4 regions of the Bradyrhizobium sp. i1.15.2 genome follow, and region 1 is predicted to be linked to each of the others. Evidence: predicted binding sites of a transcription regulator. Region 1 holds the regulator's gene; each other region holds the start of a gene.
The links. The regulator LexA, encoded in region 1, represses DNA repair genes until DNA is damaged. The targets are predictions, from matches to a motif close to TGTTCNNNNTGTGTTCNG.

Region 1 (4,212 bases):
AGCTTCCAGATGTCGTTTGCAGCAACGCTCGGGCTGGTGGCGCTGGTGCAGATCGGCATGCCGAATTTGTTTGCCTCGCCGGACCATTCGGCGACTGCACGCATTGCGATGTGGGGCGGCCGCGAGATCGCGATGCTGTTCATGGCTTCGCTGATTGCGGGACTTGCGACCACACCCTACGCCGCTTTCCACTTCCACCGTGTCACGCCGTTCGGCGTGCTCGCCAATCTCGGCGCGATGCCGGTGGTCTCGGCGCTGGTGATGCCGGCGGGGCTGTTGGGGCTGCTTGCTGCACCGTTCGGGCTGGACAGCGTGTTCTGGTGGCTGATGGGGATCGGCATCGACTGGATGGTCGCGGTCTCGCGCTGGGTCGCAGCATTGCCGGGTGCCGTCGGCCGCATCGCGGCGTTCGGGATCGGGCCGCTGATCGCGGCGAGCCTGGGAATCATCGTGCTGGGCTTGTTGCGGACGCCGCTGCGCTGGTCCGGCGCCCTGGTGCTGCTGGCAGCGATCCTGTGGGGACTGTCGGCGCGGAGGCCCGACATCCTGATCGCCGGGGATGGCGCGAGCGTCGCGGTGCGGGGCAAGGACGGATATCTGCACCTGATCAGGACCAGCAAGGACAGCTTTCTGCTCAAGGAATGGCTCGCTGCCGACGCCGATCCGCGCGATGCCGGCAGAGCCTCGCTGGCTGATGGCGTGTCCTGTGACGAATCCGGCTGCGTGACGCCACTGATCGACGGGAGGCTGGTCGCGCTGGCACTGCGGGTCGACGCTCTCGCCGACGATTGCAGTCGGGCCGCGCTGGTGGTGACGACGCGTCCCGCGCCGCCCGATTGCGCGGCGATGGTGGTCGATCGGCAGCGGCTCGCCAGCCAGAGCGCACTGGCGCTGACGCAGCGTGGTGACGGATTTGTGGTTCAGGCGGTGAGGGCGAGAGGCACGAGCCGCCCCTGGTTGCCGGTCGGCGCCGGCGAGGGTGATTTCGACGGCAGCCTTGCGCCGAAGGCGACCGCGCCCCGCATCAAGGACGCAACGCCGGCGGAGACCGACTTGCAGGCCGACGATTGATCTGATGGTGCGGAGCAACGCAGCGGGTCGGTGCGTCCGCTCGGATTCGCTGGCGCAAACCACACCATCTCGCCGGCCACGGCCGGCGATGGCAATTCAATCCTGACCTCCGACCTCGTAGCCGGAGGGCGGCTGTTTCAGCCGATCGGCAGGTGCGTGACGGTCGGCTGCCTGTCGGCGATGATCTGCGCCTTGTGCTCGCGCTCGATGACCGACTGGGTCACAGGCAGTTGCAGCACGGTCGCGCGCTGGCCTTCGACGAGCTGCGTCACCAGCACAAATTTGCCGTCGGGGAATTCGATCGCGTCATGATGGCGGTCGGGAACGTGCGGATCGATCTTGCCGAACTTGCCCACGCGGGAATTGATGGTCCGCGTCCAGATCCAGCGATTGTCGTAGCGGACGTCGTCTGCGAAGGCGAGCTCCGTTCCCGGCAGCAGGCAGACGGCAACAGACGGATCGGCTGCGGAGGCGAAGCCGCGCGTCGAGGTGCCGCGGAAATTTGTCGTGACGATCGTCTCGCCGACTTCGGCGGGGCGCGACGCGACGGCATGCAGGCTGTAGTCACACATCGGGTGCTCCTCATGCTGGGATAGCAACCCACGTCTCTTATCGAGGCGCAGGCCTCTATCAGAGTTGAAGCACGAAAGCTCTGCTCGGTTGTGGGCAAATCTGCGGCTGGTTTCCGCAAGCCGCGATCACATTATCTTTCCCGAATTCAATAGGAACAAAGAGAGTTGCGATGCATTCGGGAGGCGCATGCGCGAATATTGCCGGCTGGTGCAACGACCTCGATCGCTGCTCGCTGTTTCCTCGCACACTCGAGCCGCGAAGCGGTGCTGTTTCGGTGCTGCTTCTTGGGCGTCGCGAGTAGCCAGCGCCGGAGCAGGGGCCGGATAGTCTGTGCAGAACCAGAAAGACTATCCAGCCGGAGCGGACGATGATCCGCTCCAATCTCTGACCGGCGATGCCGATCGGAAGCGCGCGAGGCGCCAACTTCTCCAGGTATCAAGTACGTCCGGTATCAGTACTTCCGGTAAAGCCCGATCAGCTTGCCCTGAATCTTCACCCGATTGGGCGGCAGGATGCGGACCTCATAGGCAGCGTTGGCGGGCTCGAGCGCGATCGAGGCGCCGCGACGGCGGAAGCGCTTCAGCGTCGCTTCCTCGTCGTCGATCAGCGCCACCACGATGTCGCCGGTATCGGCGCTCTCGTTGCGCTGAATCAGCGCCATGTCGCCGTCAAGGATGCCGGCATCAACCATGGAATCACCGCGCACTTCCAGCGCGTAATGTTCGCCCGAGCCGAGCATGTCGGGCGGTACGCTGATGGTGTGGCTGCGTGTCTGCAACGCCTCGATCGGCGTGCCGGCCGCGATGCGGCCCATCACCGGTACCGCCACGGGGCGTTCGCCCTCGTCCGCGGGCAGGCTGGAGCCCGCACGCACCTTGCCGAGATTGCCCTCGATGACGCTGGGGGTGAAGCCGCGGCGGCTGCCGGCGGCTGCCTGGAGCTCCGGCAGCTTGATGACTTCAATCGCACGGGCGCGGTTGGGCAGGCGTCGGATGAAGCCACGCTCCTCGAGCGCCGTGATCAGGCGATGGATGCCCGACTTCGAGCGCAGATCGAGCGCATCCTTCATCTCGTCGAAGGAGGGCGGCACGCCGCTTTCCTTCAGACGTTCACTGATGAACCGCAGAAGCTCGTATTGTTTGCGCGTTAACATCTCGACCAAAGTCCCCCGGTTGATGTCGTCCGATTCCGAGACGCAGAATTCGGCAATAAGCCGCTACATGCTCGAAACAAATCATGAACGGACACTATATGTTCGATACATGTTCCGCAACTGCTTAATTTACCGTGAACAGAGCAAAGTTCGCGGAACGCGCGTTGCGGGGTGCTCAGACGGGGAGCCGCAACACTTCGCAAGCCGTGCCGGCTTCGGCCTTCGGCGCGAATGGTGCGCGCACGAGAAGTACCTGTGCTGCAGCGAGATTCGCAAGCAGCGAAGAGTCCTGATGATTGACGGGAAGAACGACGCGTGTGCCATCGTCACGCTCCTCCAGATGCGCGCGCAGATAGTCCTCGCGCTGGTCGTTGGCGCCGACGCCGCGGCCGAGCACGGCGCGTTCGCGGCGATGGTGAATCACTGAACGGCCCGACAGGGCGCGAATCAGCGGCACCATGAACAGGAAAGCGCACACGTAGGACGACACGGGATTGCCCGGCAGGCCGATCACACCCATTGCGCCGAGTCGCCCGTGCATCATCGGCTTGCCTGGCCGCATCGCGATCTTCCAGAACGCCATCGCGATGCCTTCGTCCCGCAGTGCCTGCTGGACCAGATCGTGGTCGCCGACCGATGCGCCGCCGGTCGTGATCAGGATGTCGGCGCCGCTCTCGCGGGCGCGGCGGATGCCGGCGGTGGTCGCCTCCAGCGTGTCGGCGGCAATACCGAGGTCGATCGTCTCGGCGCCTTCGCTGCGGGCGAGCGCGTGCAGGGCGTAGCCGTTGGAATAGACGATCTGGCCGTGGCCTGGCGTGGTGCCTGGCATCACCAGCTCGTCGCCGGTGGCGAGAATCGCGACCTTTGGACGCCTGAAAACGACAAGGTGCGGATGATTCATCCCGGCAGCGAGCGCGAGGTCGCGCTCGGTGACACGGCTTCCCTTGCGCAGGAGCACGTCACCCTCGCGGAAATCGACGCCGGCGGGGCGGATGTGCCGACCGGCGATCGCGGCTTCCTTGATCATGATCCGCTTGCCGGCTGCGACCGTGTCCTCCTGGATCACGACGGCGTCCGCGCCACCGGGAACGACGCCGCCGGTGAAGATCCGTACGGCCTCGCCGGCGCCGATCGTCCCGGCGAACGGTCGGCCCGCCGCGACTTCGCCGACCACGGTGAGCTCCGAATCGATCGTCGCGGCATCGGCCGCGCGCACCGCGTAGCCGTCCATCGCCGACATCGCCTGCGGCGGCTGCGTGCGCCGCGCCGCGAGGTCACGCGCGAGCACGCGATGATGGGCCTCGTCGAGGGAAATCATTTCTTCCGGCAGCGGCTCTGCACCCGCCAGCACCGCGGCAAGCGCGTCGGAAACCGGCATCAAGGCCACGGCGAAAACTCCTGCTCGGCACGTTCGG
Region 2 (4,212 bases), on a different contig from region 1:
ATGCTGCGCGCCCGACAGCGCGGAGGGATCGACATTGTCCTGCTTCAGCGCCCAGAGCAGCGCGGCCAGAGCACGCCCGGCCGGCTTGAGCAGGCCGGGGAAATAGAGGTGATAGGCGCCGAAGCGGACGCCGTATTTGCGCAAGGTCGCGCGCGAGGGCTGGTCGAGGTCCTTCAGCTCGTTGGCGATCTTCGGGCGCTCCAGCACGCCGAGCGCCTCCACGAGCTGATAGGCGATGCCGCGGGCGATGCCGGTGACGTCCTCGGCCTTGCTGAGCTCGAACAGCGGCCCGAGCAGCTTTTCGATATGCGTCTTGAGCCAGAGCTCGAGCCGGGCCTGCACCTTGTCGCGGGGGGCGCCCGTGAGGCGTTCGTCGGAGATGATGCGGATGCGCGGATGCAGCGCGTCCTCTGCGGCAGACAGCCGCGCCACGGCATCGCCGGTCCAGCGGATGATGCCTTCCGAGGTCAGCACGAACTGCTCGTCCGGCGCATTGCCCAGTTTTTCGGCGCGCGCGTTGATCTCGCCGGCGAGCACGGCCTGCGCTGCAGCCTGCAACGCTTTCGCATCGGAGCCGGCTTCCGCCGCATCCGGTGCAAAGGTGAAGCCATCGAGGCGGCCGATGACATGGCCTTCGACGATGACTTCGCCGGTCTTGCCGATTTCAGTATTCAAGCTCGTGTTCTCCCGCAGGCGGCGCATCAATACACTGGTCCGGCGATCAACGAAACGCTCAGTCAAGCGTTCATGGAGCGCATCCGATAATTTATTTTCGACCTCGCGGGCGATCCCCTGCCACCGTTCGGGGTCTTTCAGCCAGTCGGGACGGTTGGCGACGAAGGTCCAGGTGCGAATCTGCGCGATCCGGGCCGACAGCGTGTCGATATCGCCGTCGACGCGGTCGGCCTGGTCGATCTGGGTCCTGAACCAGGCGTCGGGGATGCACCCCTTCCGCATCAGGAAGCCGTACAGCGTCGTCACCAGCTCGGCATGGGCGGCCGGCGACAGTTTTCGATAATCCGGGATTTGGCAGGCCTCCCACAGCCGTTCCACCGCATCCTTGCCATGCGCGACATCGCGCACCTCGGCGTCGCGGGCGGCGTGGTCGAGCACGCGCATGTCCTCGGCGATCGGCGCGCGGGTCAGCGCCTCATGGCCGGGGGCTAGGTTCAGCGAGACCTGGAGCGCGCCGAGGGAAGCGAAATCCAGCTTCGAATTGCGCCATTGCAAAACCTTCACGGGGTCGAAGGTGTGGTTCTGCAGCGCATTGACGAGCTCGGGCTCGAACGGTGCGCAGCGGCCGGTGGTGCCGAAGGTGCCGTTGCGGGTGGCGCGGCCGGCGCGGCCGGCGATCTGGCCGAATTCGGACGGCGTCAGGCGGCGGAACTGGTAGCCGTCGAACTTGCGGTCGGAGGCAAAGGCGACGTGGTCGACGTCGAGATTGAGGCCCATGCCGACGGCGTCGGTGGCGACGAGGTAATCGACCTCGCCGTTCTGGAACATCGCAACCTGCGCGTTTCGGGTGCGCGGCGACAGCGAGCCCAGCACCACGGCGGCACCGCCATGCTGGCGGCGGATCAGCTCGGCGATGGCGTAGACCTCGTCAGCCGAGAAGGCGACGATGGCGGTGCGGCGCGGCTGCCGCGTGATCTTGCGGTCGCCGGCGAATTCCAGCTGCGACAGACGCGGCCGCGTGATCATGGAGACGCCCGGCAGCAGCCGCTCGATAATGGGCCGCATCGTCGCTGCGCCGAGCAGCAGCGTCTCGTCGCGGCCACGCCGGTTGAGGATGCGATCGGTGAAGACGTGGCCGCGCTCCAGATCGGAGGCGATCTGCACCTCGTCGACGGCGAGGAACGAGACGTCGAGATCCCGCGGCATCGCCTCGACGGTCGAGACCCAATAGCGCGGCGCTTTCGGCTTGATCTTCTCCTCGCCGGTCACGAGCGCGACGGCGTCGGGGCCGACCCTTGCTGCGATCTTGTTGTAGACCTCGCGCGCCAGCAGGCGCAGCGGCAGCCCGATCATGCCGGAGGGATGCGCGAGCATCCGCTCGATGGCGAGATGGGTCTTGCCGGTGTTGGTGGGACCGAGCACCGCAGTGACGCCGGCGCCGGGAAGCCGCTCGGAAGCGAAGGGGGAGGAGGAAAAAGGCATCTGGGGGATTAGGTAATGGCGATTGGGGCGAATGTCAGTGCTGTTTTGGGGCGGTGGCGCGAAGGGCTCGCCTCACACACTGCTGTCCTCGCCCGGCTCGACCGGGCGATCCAGTATTCCAGAGGCGGCGCAGATCAAACCGAGAGGGCGCGGCGTACTGGATGCCCCGGTCAAGCCGGGGCATGACGGCGGAGAATGCGGCGCCCCTTCCCAAATCCCGCGCAACTGTCTCACTTTGCGACGCTTTTCCCGTTGGCTTTAAGCTTCGGAACGAGTTGAGAACGAATCGCGGCCGAATCGCTGACTCCCCCTTGAGTCCTGTTCCGTTCTCGCAAGATGTCGCGGGAGGCTTATTGGGTTCGCACTAGATGGAGTTTTGGCCCGCCGCACAAGCGACGTTTCGGTGGCGGATTCGTTAAAGCTGGGGACGGCGCGGAGTCGAATCAGAATCGGGGAGGAGTCAAATGGATTCCCGGCCCTGGAGCCCTCCCAAACAAAAAGTGCGAAAACAACCCCATGCACAGTAGGGATGCCATTGAAATCGCTTGCGTTTATTTTCACCAAAAAGGGAGATTCAGCACGGGACGCCCCTCTACTGCGTCTTCGCGATCCTGGGCGGCTGGGCCGTGGTGATGAAGCTGGTGGCTTCCAGCATGGCCGGCCCGAGCGGGGTCGGCACTTTCAGCCAGAACGGGACCAGGATGCGCGTTCCCGCGATCGGCGCGAACGCGACCTCGATGTTGCGCTGGGCGGCGAGATATTTGATCACGGGACGGTCGGGGATGTAGCCGGCGATGGGCACGAAATACAGCGAGCAGACCACGACCTGGCCGTGATAGCCCTTCTCCGCCTTCACGCTCTCCATGCGCTTGAAATCGAGCTTGAGCTCGTAGCGCATGCGGCCGTCGAACACGGCGGCGCTGCCGTGGCAGGCGTCCGCCGACAGCACGTCGCCGCTGCCTGCTACGCGCACCAGCGAGGCCGTCATCGGATCCCAGACGCCGCGGCGATGCGCGTCGGTGACGACGATGCGGTCGGGATCGACCGGCGGCTCCGGCAGGATGGCAAAATCCTTCACATTGCCCTTGTCGAGCGTGATGCGGATCTCTTCGGTCTTCTTCGAGGTGGTGGTGGAGGCCTGGTAGCCGGTCGCCACCAGCGCGCCGTTGACGACGCGGCCCTGCGAGGCGCCGGTGCCCGACCCGCCCGCGAACGATTTCAAGAGCCCCGAGGTACCGCCGGAGGCCGCGGCCGCGAACACATCGTCCTGGATGTCGATGTTCCAGGCGCCTCGGCCTACGGGAATGCCCGACAGCGTCGCCTCGTATTGCGCCTCGAGCTTGCCTTGCGCCGCCGCGGGCTCCGCCGCCCACGCCAAAACCAGCCCGCCAAGGGCCGCCATGACCCAGCGGCCGGCAGAGCGCGGATGACTTGCGCGTGGATTCCTTGCGCGCCGCTCCGCTGAGCGCAGCTCATTTGGGCGCAGGCTTGGCGCAAGATGAGACGTTGTGAGCACGAAACAATCCAATCGGGGCGCGAACGGTTGTTACTTAAGCCAAAACCCGCGCCAAGCAATGTGTCCGGGCCACTCCGCGTCCGGAACTCCACTGGACTCTTCGGGCGCGAATACGCCCTTTATGTGATGGTAAGGCGCGATAATCATTGCCGTTTTGGTGATCGGGGCGGGTCAGAACCGCGCACCTCACCCCGCCACCTCCACCGCTGTCATGCCCCGGCTTGACCGGGGCATCCAGTACGCCGCGGCCCCTCTGGTCAGCCGTACCGTCTCGGCGTACTGGATCGCCCGGTCGAGCCGGGCGATGACAGCTACCTTGGAGCACGAAACCCGCCCCAAAACCTTGACGTCCCGCCGCTTCCCCCCTATACGTCCGCCCGCTCCCTGCAAGGACAGAGAATTTGCCCGTGGCGCCCCGAATGGCGGCCGCACATCGTTGGGAAAGATTGAGGATTTTGCCATGTCTCGCCGCTGCGAATTGACGGCCAAGGGCCCCCAGGTCGGCCACACGGTCAGCCACTCCAACATCAAGACCAAGC
Region 3 (4,212 bases), on a different contig from region 1:
CATCTGTCCCCGAAAGAAAAACCCAGTTGGCGGATTCAGTCAATCGAGAACGAGCGCCGGGCAGGGCAGGATCATCGGCTCTAATGCGATAGATCGGAGGCGTCGCCGCCGCTTGCAGCCAGACCTGGCCATCCTCGAGCCAGGCGCGGGAGACGAGACCGCCCAACAATCTGCGGGCAGAAACCGTTTCCCAAGCTTGATACGCCGGCGATGAAACCGCTGGCGCGGCCAATAACAGCCAGGGATTGAGATCGGTAACGATTTCACGTTCGGGGATAAAGTCACGAACATAGCGAGTCGGGTCGATAGACCCAAGCAAAGGCTCCGCTGGCGGTGGCGTTTGCGCGAAATCCCATGAAGCGAATTCCAATCCTCGTGCGCGAAATGCCTGATTGGAATTCAAGTCGGCGATCGCGACGCGCGGGAGCAGAGTTCGTTGCACCAAATAATGTGGGATGTCGGACTGGAAGATAAAGAAGGCGCAGCCGTCGGCAGTCGGCTTTCCGAGCGTGATCACGATCTCGCGCGTCGAATCAAAAATATCACCCGTAACGAGATCGCCACCGAGAGCTGGATTATAGACTTGCAATGACGAGAACGGCGTTGGGACGTCGTCGACGAACCCGAGCCAGGCGATCTGCGCATCGACAGACGGCAGCCGCCCTCGCAACACAAGGGCGTCAATACGTTCGTCCGCCACGGCGCCGTTCGCGACAAGCTCACGTACGCGTTCGACCAGATGTGTTGAGCTCGAAGTCATCGAGTGTGATCTTGTCCCTAATGATGATCTCGCCCTTGTCGCGGTTTACCGAAATGACTGAAGACATCAAACCGACAGGGAAGGTCAATTTGACCCCGCTTGCCGTCTCGACGCGACGGTTCTTGGGCGCCTGAATTGCGTTCTTTTGGAGCACGAACGATTCGCCCGCCATTCCTTCGCGCTTCAGCTTTGCCTTGAAGTCTGTCAGCACGGGGCTATCATCAGGCAGCGGCCCGAAAATGCTCTTCAGCCAATTTTCAGCACTTTCGCCGTCGATAGAACCGCCGGACTGGCTGGCGTCGTAGAGGCGTTGCGCCATATTTTTCATCGCGTCCCGCGGAAGTATGTCTTTGTGCTTGTGCGCAATGTTGCGCGTGACCTCGACGATTGTCCTTGTCAACTCCTCTTCCGTTCGCTGGCGTCGTACGAGCAAGAACTGTTCGAAATAGGCTGCAGGCCGCTGCGGATTTTGACGATCGACAACGCAGATTTCGTCGCGCTCTTTGCCCAGCTTGATGAGCGCGGCTTTCTGCAGGGCGTTGCGGTTCTGGACAAAAGTCCGCTCAATCTCGCCGAAGGTCGGCTTCGGCTTCCCCGAACGCCCGCGACTGACGTCGTAGTCGTAACTGAGAACCTTTTCGTCCTCGAATTTCAGAAGCGCAAATACCCGGCCACCTGAACAAGACAGCGAGAAGATCAAGAAGGCACCGACAGCCGTGCTGCCTCCGTGAGCTTCATTGAACGCTGTTGCGAGTTTCTCGCTCTCTTCCTGGAAAGTCGCCCTGTCCCGGCTGATACGAGCCAGTTGCGCCCGCACCGCCGCGTCCGCGAGGAATTCGTATCGGTTTCCGCTGTTGACCGATCGGACGCGGCCCAGGAAAAAGGATGCGTGTCGACCGGCGTCGAACGCCGTTAGTAGCTGAAAATGTTCCTCTCCCGGGCCGACAATATGAAAAACGCTCTGATCAATGCGCAGGCTTTCGAGTTCCTGCTCAGTAAGGAAGGCCATACACCACCATAGAACATAAAGAGAACATTTTCAATCGCGCCGATTTTTATTCCAAAATCTACGTCGTGTTCCGCTAAGAATCCTGCATCTTGTTAAGAATTCCACCCGACTTGTAGTCGTGGGGCCTGCGTATGGACGGTTGAAAGAGGGCCGGTCATGCCACTTGGATTGGTGGTTATCCCCGAGGGTTGCTTTAGACCGACTAGGCGATGTGCGTGAAGACTTTTCATGTTTATCGTATGACGCGAAGGTTTTTCGCTATATATGAGGTGTTTTCGGCTCGAAGGCTAAATTGAGAGTGAAATTCACGACCGAGAACGTTTTTCACGGATTTGGCACAATGGAGACGGATTTTTCAGGGCCCGTGAGTGTTTTTCATGACCGGAGGCTGCCGGAGGTGGCAACTCCTGTTGGCTATGCGGCGCTGATTGACGCCTACAACCTATCCGCCCCGGTCCCGCGCATGCTTTCGGCCATCGGAACAAAGCACCGTATCATTGAGCAAGGGGGATGGCGCATCTATACGCCGCGGCATGCGCCGGACGCGACGCTTGAGGGACATCTCACCTTCGCTCTCAAGAATGAAGGACTCGATCTTGCAATCCTGAAGCGGCTTTTCCTCGCCGTGAACGAGGATCAGATTGCGGACCTTGTAAGACAGAAGCCGACCGGTCTGTACACGCGTCGTATCTGGTTTCTCCATGAATGGCTGTTGGAGCGCCAACTCAATCTGCCTGCGGCAGATAAGGTCTCTTACGTCGATGCCGTCGATACCGAACTCCAATACGCTACCTCCGGGCGGAATTCGGCACGGCACCGCGTCCGCAACAATCTGCCAGGAACCCTGGAGTTCTGCCCGCTTGTTTTCAAGACTGCAGCACTGAGCGAATTTATTGCGCAGGATCTCAAGGAGCGCGCGCGTGTCGTCGTGAGCCAAGTGCCGAAGGATCTGCTCGCGCGAACTGCCGCCTTCCTTCTCCTCAAGGATTCAAAGTCAAGCTACGTCATTGAAGGAGAGAGACCGCCACAGGACCGTATCCAGCGATGGGGCAGGGTCATCGGTGAAGCGGGACGGGCACCGCTCGATGAGGCGGAGTTTCTGCGCCTGCAGCGCATTGTGATTGGCGATGAGCGCTTCGTGAAACTTGGTTTCCGTAACGAAGGTGGTTTCGTCGGCGAGCATGAACGCGAAACGCAAAGACCTATCCCAGATCATATCAGCGCGCGTCACGAAGATATCCCCTCCCTCGTGCGGGGACTGATCGCGTTCGATCATGCGGCGGAAAACGAGCTTGATCCCGTCGTCGCTGCCGCCGTGCTCGCCTTCGGGTTCGTTTACATCCACCCGTTCGAGGACGGCAACGGACGCATTCACCGATACCTGATGCACCATGTTCTGGCACGGCGCGGATTCAATCCCGCGGGGATCCACTTTCCGGTTTCTGCCGCGATTCTCGACAAGATCAGCGAATACAAGAGTGTGTTGGAAAGCTATTCGACTAGATTGCTTCCATGTGTTGAATGGGAGTCGACCCCACAGGGCAACGTCAAGGTCTTGAACGATACAGGTGATTTTTATCGTTTCTTCGACGCGACGCCCCACGCCGAGTTTCTGTACGAATGCGTGCAGAGGACCATCGAACAAGATCTTCCAAAGGAAACGCAATTTCTGCGGAGCTTCGATACCTTCCGCGCGGGCATCGAGAACATGATCGAAATGCCGGAGCGGACGCTCAATAACCTCTTCGGATTCCTGCAACAGAATGGAGGGCAACTCTCAAAGCGCGCTCGCGACAACGAGTTCTCCGAACTAACGCCGGATGAAGTCACGAGGATTGAGGAGCTTTATCAAGCGGCGTTCTCGAAAGACTCTGGAACGGCGAGTTGACTTGTCAGAGTGCCACCTGAATTGGGGCCTGTCGGATCAGATGCTGGTCGAGCCCTTGATAAAAAATAGCGCTCTTTATCGGCGTGGTCGCAGCTAAGACGCGCCGCATCGGTGAGTTTTGACCCTGGGAGGTTATCTTCTTTTTCTTCTTTATCCGCATCCCGCCAGAGTTTCCCCGCAGAGGACTGTACGCGCGCGTCTCGCGCGTGGATTCATTGAGCACGAGCCCTCATCGCCGTGCATCCTTCGAATTTGATTGCATCGATGCCGACTATGTTGATGGCGCCGGACCGCGGCTCTTGGACGGTTTTCGTGCTGAACGGACCAAACCATTCGCGCTCCTGCGCGTAGTGACGACACCAGCCCGATTTGGCCACTTTGCGGGCGCGACACCGGCGCCAGCCGATTGGTTTTATCTCGAGATCGAGCCGGATGCCTCCGGCCTGCCGGCATGGCACGCTCAACTTGAAGGCAACGGCTACTCGGCGCACGCACGCGGAGTCCTCACCTACGCGCGGCAGCTTGATACACCGGACAAGACCCGGGGGCCGCGAT
Region 4 (4,212 bases), on a different contig from region 1:
GCTGATCGCCCACAGCGCTGCCCAGGCGCCCCACCTGTTCCTGACCTCGATCTCGACGATTTGGCCAGGAGTGGTGCGAACGATGAGCGGTTGGCTTCTGCCCCAATCAATAGTCGCCTCGATCGTGCAGGCACCGGCCGGCAGCGTGACCTCCAACGCGTCATTGCGCGCAAGCTTCCCAACGCTGGTCCCGTTGACCCACAACTCGTACGACCTCAGCCGATCGGCATATTGGGACGGGCGGACAAATCTGATGGTGCAGGCATTGACGTCGGTCATGGTTCAATCTCGGGCATGGTGATGTTGTCGAGAAAGCTGCGGCGGCGCATTGCTCAGGCCAACTGGCGCACATCCTCCGCGAGTGCGCGGTAGGACAGCGCTTCGGCCAGATGCAGCCGGCCGATCTTGTCGGCACGATCGAGATCGGCCAGCGTGCGCGCCACCCGCAGCACGCGGTGATAGCCGCGCGCCGACAGCCGCATGGTCTCGGCGGCGTCGCGCAGCAGCTTCTGGCCTTGCGCATCCGGCTTGGCGATCTCCTCCAGCACCGAGGCCGGCGCTTCGGCATTGGTGCGAACCTTCGGCAGGCCGGCGTCCGCGTAGCGTGCGAGCTGGATGTCGCGCGCGGCGGCCACGCGCGCGGCGACTTCGGCCGAGCCCTCCGCCGGCGGCGGCAGGATCAAATCGGCCGCGGTCACGGCGGGAACCTCGATGCGCAGGTCGATACGGTCCATCAGCGGCCCCGAGATGCGGGCCTGGTAGTCGCCAGTGCAGCGATCGATGCGGCCGCGCTTGCAGGCATAGCCGGGCTCGAACGCATTGCCGCAGCGGCACGGATTCATCGCCGCGACCAGCATGAAGCGTGCGGGATAGGTGACGCGGTGATTGGCGCGGGACACCGAGACCTCGCCGTTCTCCAGCGGCTGGCGCAGCGAATCCAGCACGCGCGGATCGAATTCGGGGAGCTCGTCGAGGAACAGCACGCCCTGATGCGCGAGCGAGATCTCGCCTGGCCGCGCCCGCATGCCGCCACCGGTGAGCGCGGCCATGCTGGCGGAATGATGCGGCGATCGAAACGGCCGCCGCGCCGTCAGTGCGCCGCCCTCGATCTCGCCGGCGACAGAGGCGATCATCGAGACTTCGAGCAACTCGCCCGGTGACAGCGGCGGCAGGATCGAGGGCAGGCGTGCCGCCAGCATCGATTTGCCGGCGCCGGGCGCGCCGATCATCAGCAGGTGATGGCCGCCGGCGGCCGCGATCTCCAGCGCGCGCTTGGCGCTCTCCTGGCCCTTGATGTCGCGCAGGTCGAGCGGCGAGGCGGCGGCTTCATGCACCTTCGGCACCGGCCGCGACAGCACCTGCGTTCCCTTGAAATGGTTGGCGATCTGGATCAGCGAACTTGCGGCGATGATCTGGATGTCCGGGCTCGCCCATGCCGCTTCCGAGCCGCAAGCCGCCGGACAGATCAGCCCCTCCTCGCGCACATTGGCGCCGATCGCGGCGGGAAGGACACCGGCCACCGGTGCGATCGATCCGTCGAGGCCAAGCTCGCCCAGAACCGTGAAGCCGGTCAGCGCATCCGGGGGGATCGCGCCGATCGCCCCCATCAGCCCGAGCGCGATCGGCAGGTCATAATGGCTGCCCTCCTTGGGCAGATCGGCGGGCGCGAGATTGACGGTGATCCTGCGCGCCGGCAGCGCCAGCCCAGAGGCGATCAGCGCCGAGCGGACCCGCTCGCGCGCCTCCGACACCGCCTTGTCCGGGAGACCGACGATCGCGAAGGCCGGCAGACCGGGCGCGACCTGCACCTGCACGTCGACCGCACGGGCCTCGATCCCCTCAAAGGCGACGGTAGAAACCCGCTGAACCATGCCCGAACCAGCCTGCCCTTTTGCACAATTAGGGGTAGCAGAGCGGGCCAGTTCTTGCAAGAACAATACGGGAACGGGTCGAGAGGGCCGGAAGGCCTTAACCGATCGTAAACACGTCGAAGACACTACGCCTCGAATGCAAGCTGCTCTGCTCAGCACATTCCAACGAATGTCCGCTACTCCTAGGCTGCGGGATGGGCCGTGGTCTAACGGGTGAACAATTCAGATGCTTGCAAATCGCCGGAGAAGCGAACGACGGATGTGCACGCGGCTCGCCAAGATTCATTTTGGCGCGGGTTCGCTGCCGCGGGACTGCACGATCACGGATATTTCGGATGGCGGCGTGAAAGTGGTGGCGGAATTTCTGGAAGTGCCGCCGCAATTCACCATCATCTTCGCGCCCGACTATTCCCGGCAGTGCCGCCTGCGCTGGCGCATCGGCTGCGAGTTCGGCGCTGAATTCACCGACTGAGCTTTCGGAAGCGCCCCGCCTTAACGGGACTTTAGCGTTAATCGGTAAGCATCTCTGATCAGTCGCCGAGTGATCAGAGTATGTCCAAGCGTTTGTCCGTCGCCTCTCCTCCGGCGAGATATCTGTTTTCCGCACTTCTGATCTTGGCCTTGGGCGGCTGTCAGACCACCGGCATCGAGGACATCACCGGCGCGCTCGGCGGAAAATCGGACACGGCTGTCAGGGCCGAGGCCAAGCCAGACGTGAGGCCGGACATGGACGCGCTGCGCGAGCGCTATCGCGCCAAGCCTGGCGATCCCAACGTCGCGCTCGAATATGGCAAGGCGTTGCGCCAGACCGGCCAGCGCGCGCAGGCGCTCGCGGTGCTGGAGCAGGCCGTGCTTGCCCATTCCAGCAACAAGGCGCTGCTCGCCGGCTATGGCCGCGCGCTCGCCGACAGCGGCAGTTTCCAGCAGGCGTTCGACGTCCTCGGTCGCGCGCATTCGCCCGAGGATCCCGACTGGCATATCCTGTCGGCGCAGGGCGCCGCGCTCGATCAGCTCGGTCGCAACGAGGAGGCGCAGCAATACTACGCCGCCGCACTGAAAATCGTGCCGGACGAACCGTCGGTGCTGTCCAATCTCGGACTGTCCTACATGCTGCAGAACAATCTGCCGCGGGCAGAGGAAACGATGCGCCGCGCGCACGAGCGCAATCCCGCCGATCTCCGGGTGCGCGCCAATCTCGCGCTCGTGCTGGGACTGGAAGGAAAGCAGGCCGAGGCCGAAACCATCGTGAAGGCGGACCTGCCGCCGGATCAAGCGGCGGCAAAGGTCACAGCGCTGCGGCAATTGCTGGTGAAGAAGCAGCAGCGGGCGGAGAAGTAGCCCGCTCATTCCTGAGCTCGACAGATTGAGCCTCGCCGAGCGCACCGAGGGAGGTGCATTCCCTCCCCCCTTGTGGGGGAGGGCTAGGGAGAGGGGTAGCCCAGGAAAAAGTGCTGATTGGTGACGATGCATCGAATGGGTGCGCGACGGAAAGAGTCCCCGTGTAGCACCCCCTCCCTGCCCCTCCCCCACAAGGGGGGAGGGAACGGAGAGAGCTCAGCTCTTGTCCCTACGACGCCTTGCGATGCGGGGCTGACGCGCGCCCCGACCTGCCCTTCAGCTTCTTCAGCAGCGGCCCGAGCAGCGAGCGCTTCGGCTTCTTCACCTCGCCGCGCCCGGCGAGGCGGTTCGCCATGTTCTGGAACAGCTCGGTGGTGCGGTGGCTCTTGGAGACCTCCGCGATCATCTGGCCGTTGTTGGCCGCGGTCGAGAACAGCTTTGAATCGAACGGGATCACCGCGATCGGCTGGCTCTCCATGGTTTTGGCGAATGCCTTGACCTCGATCTCCGCCCGCTTGGGCATGCCGACCTGGTTGATGCAGTAGAGCGGTGGCCGGTCGTTCGGCCGCGCCGCCTTCAACACGTTCAGCATGTTCTTGGTGTTGCGCAGGTTCGCAAGATCGGGCTCGGCCACGATCACGATGTCGTCCGCGTTGACCAGCGCACGCCGCGTCCAACCCGACCATTGGTGGGGAACGTCGAGCACGATGCAGGGCGTCGTCATGCGCAGCGTGTCGAACACCGCATCGAAGGCCTCCGCGCCGAAATCGTAGACGCGGTCAAGGGTGGCAGGCGCAGCAAGCAGGCTGAGACGCTCGGTGCATTTGGAGAGCAGACGCTCCATCAGGGCCGTGTCCGGCCGATCCTGCGACAGCACCGCATTGGCGATGCCCTGCACCGGGTCCTGATTGTAGTCGAGGCCCGCGGTGCCGAAGGCGAGGTCGAGATCGATCACGACGGAATCGAGCGCGAGGTCGCGGGCGATGGTCCAGGCCACATTGTG

Region 2: a site for LexA is predicted at 2,424-2,441, ahead of ABIB80_RS05695 (helicase-related protein). Genes of this name have one in related genera too.
Region 3: a site for LexA is predicted at 1,779-1,796, ahead of ABIB80_RS32960 (nucleoid-associated protein). Genes of this name have one in related genera too.
Region 4: a site for LexA is predicted at 1,930-1,947, ahead of ABIB80_RS04075 (YifB family Mg chelatase-like AAA ATPase). Genes of this name have one in related genera too.

What each region holds. Positions count from the first base shown of each region.
Region 1 is NZ_JBEPRQ010000017.1:25,563-29,774, reverse strand. Features, by position in the region: partial or broken gene ABIB80_RS25925 (ComEC/Rec2 family competence protein) at 1-1,071, shown strand, start outside; gene ABIB80_RS25920 (hypothetical protein) at 1,209-1,643, opposite strand; gene lexA (transcriptional repressor LexA) at 2,096-2,797, opposite strand; gene ABIB80_RS25910 (molybdopterin molybdotransferase MoeA) at 2,973-4,184, opposite strand.
Region 2 is NZ_JBEPRQ010000002.1:181,167-185,378, reverse strand. Features, by position in the region: gene ABIB80_RS05695 (helicase-related protein) at 1-2,157, opposite strand, end outside; gene ABIB80_RS05690 (DUF3108 domain-containing protein) at 2,750-3,559, opposite strand; gene rpmB (50S ribosomal protein L28) at 4,134-4,212, shown strand, end outside.
Region 3 is NZ_JBEPRQ010000029.1:31,740-35,951, reverse strand. Features, by position in the region: gene ABIB80_RS32965 (hypothetical protein) at 1-760, opposite strand, end outside; gene ABIB80_RS32960 (nucleoid-associated protein) at 720-1,769, opposite strand; gene ABIB80_RS32955 (Fic family protein) at 2,110-3,657, shown strand; gene ABIB80_RS32950 (ComEC/Rec2 family competence protein) at 3,864-4,212, shown strand, end outside.
Region 4 is NZ_JBEPRQ010000001.1:872,436-876,647, forward strand. Features, by position in the region: gene ABIB80_RS04070 (hypothetical protein) at 1-279, opposite strand, end outside; gene ABIB80_RS04075 (YifB family Mg chelatase-like AAA ATPase) at 333-1,871, opposite strand; gene ABIB80_RS04080 (PilZ domain-containing protein) at 2,098-2,343, shown strand; gene ABIB80_RS04085 (tetratricopeptide repeat protein) at 2,424-3,209, shown strand; gene ABIB80_RS04090 (CpaE/TadZ family protein) at 3,439-4,212, opposite strand, start outside.